DNA from 3 places in the Enterobacter vonholyi genome. Region 3 is predicted to be linked to each of the others. Evidence: predicted binding sites of a transcription regulator. Region 3 holds the regulator's gene; each other region holds the start of a gene.
What was found. Region 3 encodes LexA, which represses DNA repair genes until DNA is damaged. Its sites were predicted from a motif close to TNCTGTATGTACATACAGNA; they were not measured.

Region 1: a site for LexA is predicted at 1,426-1,445, ahead of metR (HTH-type transcriptional regulator MetR). Genes of this name have one in related genera too.
Region 2: a site for LexA is predicted at 1,113-1,132, ahead of mutH (DNA mismatch repair endonuclease MutH). Genes of this name have one in related genera too.

The regions. Positions count from the first base shown of each region.
Region 1 covers NZ_CP162152.1:4,246,676-4,248,947, reverse strand. The annotation lists gene AB3N39_RS19975 (carboxylate/amino acid/amine transporter) at 1-553, shown strand, start outside; gene metR (HTH-type transcriptional regulator MetR) at 441-1,394, opposite strand; gene metE (5-methyltetrahydropteroyltriglutamate--homocysteine S-methyltransferase) at 1,510-2,272, shown strand, end outside.
Region 2 covers NZ_CP162152.1:3,615,498-3,617,769, reverse strand. The annotation lists gene AB3N39_RS16940 (YgdI/YgdR family lipoprotein) at 1-62, opposite strand, end outside; gene mutH (DNA mismatch repair endonuclease MutH) at 191-883, opposite strand; gene rppH (RNA pyrophosphohydrolase) at 1,567-2,097, shown strand; gene ptsP (phosphoenolpyruvate--protein phosphotransferase) at 2,110-2,272, shown strand, end outside.
Region 3 covers NZ_CP162152.1:310,392-312,663, reverse strand. The annotation lists gene dinF (MATE family efflux transporter DinF) at 1-357, opposite strand, end outside; gene lexA (transcriptional repressor LexA) at 420-1,028, opposite strand; gene AB3N39_RS01420 (diacylglycerol kinase) at 1,137-1,505, opposite strand; gene plsB (glycerol-3-phosphate 1-O-acyltransferase PlsB) at 1,659-2,272, shown strand, end outside.

The sequences.
Region 1 (2,272 bases), 530 kb from region 3:
GAGCGCGGCGCTGGCGGTGATTGGCGCGGCGATTATTCGCTACGACAAAGTAAGCGATCATTTCTGGACCGGGCTGATGTTCGTCCAGCTCGCCAACATCAGTTTCGCTATCGGCATGGTGGGCTACAAACGCCTGATGGAAACCCGTCCGATGCCGCAGCATAACGCGTTCGCATGGTTTTATATGGGCGCCGCGATTGTCGCGGTAGCGGCGTGGTTTATGCTCGGTAACCCGCAAAAGTTGCCGACTACGTCCGTGCAGTGGGGCGTGCTGATCTGGCTGGGCGTCGTGGCTTCCGGGTTGGGGTACTTCATGTGGAACTACGGCGCGACTCAGGTCGACGCCGGTACGCTGGGGATCATGAACAACGTGCATGTCCCGGCAGGGCTGCTGGTCAACCTCGCTATCTGGCAGCAACAGCCGCACTGGCCGAGCTTCCTTATTGGGGGAGCGGTGATCCTGGCTTCGCTGTGGGTCCATCGCCGATGGGTCGCTCCGCGCTCCGCACAAACGGAAGATGATCGCACGCGTGGTTCCGCGCTGAGCGAATAAACGCCTCCGTAATCGGCTGACGCTGCTCGCCATCGCGCACGGCAGCGTACAGCCGGCTCCACAGTCCTTCTCCCAGGGTTTTGGTCACCACCAGACCCTGGCGTTCAAAGCTCTCCACCACCCAGTGCGGCAGCGCCGCGATACCCATTCTGGCCGCCACCATCTGAATCAGCAGCAGGGTGTTATCCACGCTTTTTAGCTGCGGGCTAATGCCCGCGGGCTGCAGGAAGTGACGCCAGATATCCAGACGACTGCGCTGAACCGGGTAAATCAGCAGCGTTTCCGTCGCCAGGTCTTCCGGCGTGATGCGCGTTTTGGCCGCCAGCGGATGGTCCGGCGCCAGCACCAGGCGCACCTCATAATCAAACATCGGCGAATAGTGCAGGCCGCTGCGCGGCAGAATGTCAGAGGTCATGACCAGATCCAGCTCGCCCTGCTGCAGCGAAGGCTGCGGGTCGAACGTCACGCCGGATTTAAAGTCCATCTCCACCTGCGGCCACTTCTGGCGGAAGTTCTCAAGCGCGGGGGTCAGCCACTGAATACAGCTGTGGCACTCAATAGCGATACGCAGTTTGGTCTGCTGCGGTTCGTTACACGCCTGCAGCGCGCTCGCGATTTGCGGCAGAACCTGATTCGCCAGCTGAAGGAGAATTTCACCCTGCGGCGTAAAGCGTAGCGGCTGGCTTTTACGCACAAAAAGACGGAAGCCGAGGCGTTGTTCCAGATCGCTGAACTGGTGAGAAAGGGCGGACTGTGTCTGGTGCAGCGTGGCCGCAGCAGCCGCGAGCGAACCGCAGTTTCGCAACGCTTGTAGCGTTTTCAGGTGTTTAATCTCGATCATGAAAGTCCTTCACTTCGCCATGAACATTTTGCGCTTGAGGAATATACAGTACCTGCCAATTATAGAAGTGTAAACATCTGGACGTCTAAATAACGAATTTCACAAGGGGTACACCATGACAATCCGCAATCACACTCTCGGTTTCCCTCGCGTTGGCCTGCGTCGCGAGCTGAAAAAAGCGCAAGAAAGCTACTGGGCGGGTAACGCCACGCGTGAAGAGCTGCTGGCGGTGGGACGCGAGCTGCGCGCCCGCCACTGGGATCAGCAGAAGCAGGCGGGCATTGACCTGCTGCCGGTGGGCGATTTCGCCTGGTACGACCATGTTCTGACGACCAGCCTGCTGCTTGGCAACGTGCCGGCTCGTCATCAGAACAAAGATGGATCGGTAGATATCGATACCCTGTTCCGCATCGGCCGTGGCCGTGCGCCAACGGGTGAGCCAGCGGCAGCGGCGGAAATGACTAAGTGGTTTAACACTAACTATCACTATATGGTGCCGGAGTTCGTAAAAGGTCAGCAGTTTAAACTGACCTGGACGCAGCTTCTGGATGAAGTGGACGAAGCGCTGGCGCTGGGTCACCAGGTTAAACCCGTGCTGCTGGGGCCAGTGACCTATCTGTGGCTGGGGAAAGTCAAAGGCGAGCAGTTCGATCGTCTGAGCCTGCTGAAGGACATTCTGCCGGTCTACAAACAGGTGCTGATTGAGCTGGGCAAACGCGGCATTCAGTGGGTGCAAATCGACGAACCGGCGCTGGTGCTCGAGTTGCCTCAGGAATGGCTCGATGCCTTCAAACCGGCGTATGACGCGCTCACCGGGGAGGTGAAGCTGCTACTGACAACCTATTTCGAAGGCGTGACGCCGAACCTGAACACGATTA
Region 2 (2,272 bases), 1.2 Mb from region 3:
CTACAGCCCGATACGGCAAACGCTAAACCGACTGCTGACACTAATACTGCCCATTTTTTCATCGTTATCGTCCTCATCTGGCTTGTATCAAATCATAATCTAGTATTAACCCGATAAGGCGACTTGAGGAAGCGGTAAAATCTTAAAAAGCAGTCGATTATGTTTGAGAGCTCGCAAAATAAGTAAAAAACTATGTTTTTAACAGGAAATGACGTGCCAGGAGTGCGCCGGTGAAATTCTTTTTGAGATAAAAACCGCGCGGCAACGTCAGTATCGGTTCACCCTGCGCGCCGATTGCCTCGGTAAGTGCTTTACTGTTGGCCGCTTTCGGACGCAGCTGTAACACTTCTCCGTGTCGGGCGGTGATGCGCTCTACCTGCCCAAGCACAATCATGTCCATCAGCTCTTCCCAGTCCAGGCGCAGCTGATGCTCTTCATCCTCGTCCGGGCTCCAGAGCAGCGGTGCGCCAACGCGACGGTCAGCCAGGGGGATCTGACGCTCACCTTCAACCGGTACCCATAATACGCGCTTCAGCTTGTGGCGAACGTGACTGGTTTCCCACGTCACGCCGGTATTGCCGGTTAATGGCGCAACGCAGACAAAGGTGGTCTCAAGCGGCTTGCCCTGGCTGTCTACAGGGATAGTTTTTAACTCCACGCCAAGTGCAGCAAAATCCTGCTCAGGTTTGCTCCCTGCGCTGGCACCCAGCCATAGTTCAAGCAGCATGCCGATCCAGCCTTTATCCCGCTTAAGATCCTTCGGGATCTTAAGCCCTGCTATTGCCGCCAGCTCGCCAAGCGAAAAGCCTGCAAGACGCTGTGCCTGCTGTAGCAACTGGCCCTCGCTGGACGGCGGTGAGAGCAAGGGTGTAAGCGGATGCATGATGGTAACCTTTTGATTAAAAAATAAACGAAGAAATTGTCCCCTGTGGATAGAGTTTAACTATTTCTGTACGAATATTCCATGTGCATGATTTATATGTTTTTTTACTGGTTTGAAATCGTTTCACCAGAGTCGGAAAACGGGTTGTTCAAATCTGGTCACTGACAATGAACAGGATCTTACACCATGTTATCCACAGAAAAATGGGATAACTGGGCATAACCCTGACTACTGTTTCAATTTACAGCCTTGACGTGCGTGGAAAATCGAAATTTCAAACAAATTGTGACTAACTTATTGGCACAATCTGTGGATAAAACCGACGCTGTTCGATCTTTCATCAGCACGATGATCCCTGACGTGACGATCGTCACGCTATTCTGTTTTGTGTTCATGGAAATACATTTAACTATATGAAAATAATTGCATTATTGAATTAAGCTAAAAAAGGGGGGACGGCATTGTTTGAGGTTGTTCATTGGTAATTAGACACTTCTTCACAACTATATCCACAGAAAAGGTGAATAAAATTCCTTTTAATGGCTCTCATCTGTTTATAACTCAGCACTTATTTGTGAGTTATTCAAATGTTATTAGGCTGCAGCCCTGTAAGAGAGTGGTTTACCGCCTCCCTGTAGTGTGAAACAATCATTCATATATAAGGTTTAGTTTGGGGTAGTCCGGTGATTGATGACGATGGCTACCGCCCGAACGTAGGAATAGTAATTTGTAATCGTCAGGGCCAGGTAATGTGGGCCCGGCGATATGGTCAGCACTCCTGGCAGTTCCCGCAAGGCGGGATCAATCCGGGAGAGTCCCCAGAACAAGCGATGTACCGGGAGCTTTTTGAAGAGGTCGGTTTGAGCCGGAAAGATGTTCGCATCCTGGCTTCGACCCGCAACTGGTTGCGTTACAAGTTACCGAAACGTTTGGTGCGTTGGGACACAAAGCCGGTTTGTATCGGCCAGAAACAGAAGTGGTTTCTGTTGCAGTTGGTGGGCAACGATTCAGACATCAATATGCAAACCAGCAGTACGCCGGAGTTCGATGGCTGGCGCTGGGTGAGCTATTGGTATCCTGTTCGTCAGGTCGTGTCATTTAAACGCGATGTTTACCGTAGGGTGATGAAAGAGTTTGCAAGTGTGGTCATGCAGCTTCAGGAGATCCCGCCTAAGCCGCAGAGCGCACCTGCCTGGCGACGTAAAAGAGGTTAAGCTACGCAAATCATGCTCACCCGCTTGCGAGAAATAGTCGAGAAGGTGGCCAGCGCTCCGCGTCTGAACGAGGCGCTGAATATTCTGGTCACCGACATCTGTCTTGCGATGGAGACCGAGGTCTGTTCGGTGTATCTGGCCGACCACGATCGGCGCTGCTATTACCTGATGGCGA
Region 3 (2,272 bases):
GCCAACGATATGAAGCGCAAGATCGATCAGGGGTGTCCGCAATACAACGATTAATGCACCCGCGCCAAGCGCGAGTATCAGCGGCTGCACCAGCGCGCGCGCCAGACGCAGCGGATCTTTCGCACCATAAGCCTGTGCGGTAAGACCGGTGGTGCTCATGCGTAAAAAGAGCAACAGCATAAACAGGAAGCTGGTTGCCGTCGCGCCAATCGCCACGCCGCCAAGATAAACTGATGAATCAAGATGGCCTATAACGGCAGTATCAACCAGTCCCAGTAAAGGCACGGTAATATTGGAGAAAATCATCGGCAGGGCAAGACGCCACAATGCCTTATCTGATGCCGTCAGTAGTGACATGCGAAATACCGGGAAAGGTAGATGAACAGGCTACAGCGGAAGCGTAGCCTGTCAGGAAGAGATTACAGCCATTCACCGTTACGAATCACGCCTACTGCCAGACCTTCGATAGAGAAGTTCTGTTCGCGGAGATCGACCACAATTGGGGTGAACTCGTTGTTTTCAGGCAGCAACTGAACGGTGTTACCCTGTTTTTTCAGACGTTTGACGGTGACTTCATCGTCAATGCGCGCGACAACCACCTGGCCGTTACGCACATCCTGCGTTTTATGTACCGCAAGCAGATCGCCGTCAAGAATACCGATGTCTTTCATCGACATGCCGCTAACGCGCAGCAGAAAATCAGCGCTCGGCTTGAACATGGCTGGATCGACCTGGTAATGACCTTCAATATGCTGCTGTGCCAGTAAAGGCTCACCGGCAGCAACACGACCTACCAGCGGAATGCCCGTCTCTTCTTCTACTAGCAGTCGGATACCGCGTGACGCGCCTGATACAATCTCAATCACGCCTTTACGCGCCAGCGCTTTCAGGTGTTCTTCGGCAGCATTCGGAGAACGGAAACCCAGACGCTGCGCGATTTCCGCACGCGTAGGTGGCATACCCGTCTGGCCGATATGATCCCGGATGAGATCAAACACCTCTTGCTGCCTGGTCGTTAACGCTTTCATTCCGCCCCCTGGGTGTATATACAGTTATGCTGTGAGTATATACAGTCAAAGGCGATTTTGGAACCAAAAACTGCACAAAAAACCAGGGACTTAATTATTCCTCGAGGCTCATCGGAAATGTGACCAAAGCAGCGTGACCCAGGTGATAACGGCAGTGATAATCGCCAGTAACACGGCAGCAGATCCCATGTCTTTTGCGCGGCCAGAAAGCTCATGGAAATCGGAACCGATGCGATCCACAACGGCCTCAATAGCGCTATTAAGAATTTCCACTATCATCACCAGAAGTACGGAACCGATAAGAAGTACGCGGGTAATAGCATCAACATCAAGGAAACAGGCGACGATCACCGCGATGATAGCGGCGACGCCCTCCTGGCGAAACGCGGCCTCGTTGGCCCATGCGGCACGGAAACCTTTCCATGAATAGCCGGCGGCTTTGATGATACGTGTTAACCCAGTGGTATTATTGGCCATTAAAAGAACCTTTTTAAAAAAGAGCGTCAGTAACAGGAGCCGTAGCGCGTTTCGCTACAGCCTGAAGTATGACGGGTAACAACAGAAATTTTGCGCGCTTTCTGTTATCCTTGCGCCGCAATTGCATTATTAACCAGAGGCTTTACATCGTTTATGTCCGGCTGGCCACGAATTTACTACAAATTACTTAATTTACCATTAAGCATCCTGGTAAAAAGCAAGTCTATCCCAGCAGAACCCGCGCTGGAACTGGGGCTCGATACGTCGCGTCCCATTATGTACGTTTTGCCTTATAACTCGAAGGCTGACTTACTGACGCTTCGCGCCCAGTGTCTGGCGCATGACTTACCAGATCCGCTTGAACCGCTGGAAGTTGACGGTACGCTGCTGCCGCGCTACGTGTTCATCCACGGCGGGCCGCGCGTGTTTACCTATTACACGCCGAAAGAAGAGTCCATCAAGCTGTTCCATGACTATCTCGACCTGCACCGCAGCAACCCCGATCTGGATGTGCAGATGGTGCCGGTATCGGTGATGTTTGGTCGTCGTCCGGGCCGCGAAAAAGGTGAAGAGAACCCGCCGCTGCGCATGCTTAACGGCATCCAGAAGTTCTTTGCGGTCTCCTGGCTGGGACGCGACAGCTTTGTACGTTTCTCCCCTTCCGTTTCGCTGCGTCGCATGGCGGACGAGCACGGCACCGACAAGATCATCGCGCAAAAACTGGCGCGCGTAGCGCGTATGCACTTCGCTCGTCAGCGCCTCGCTGC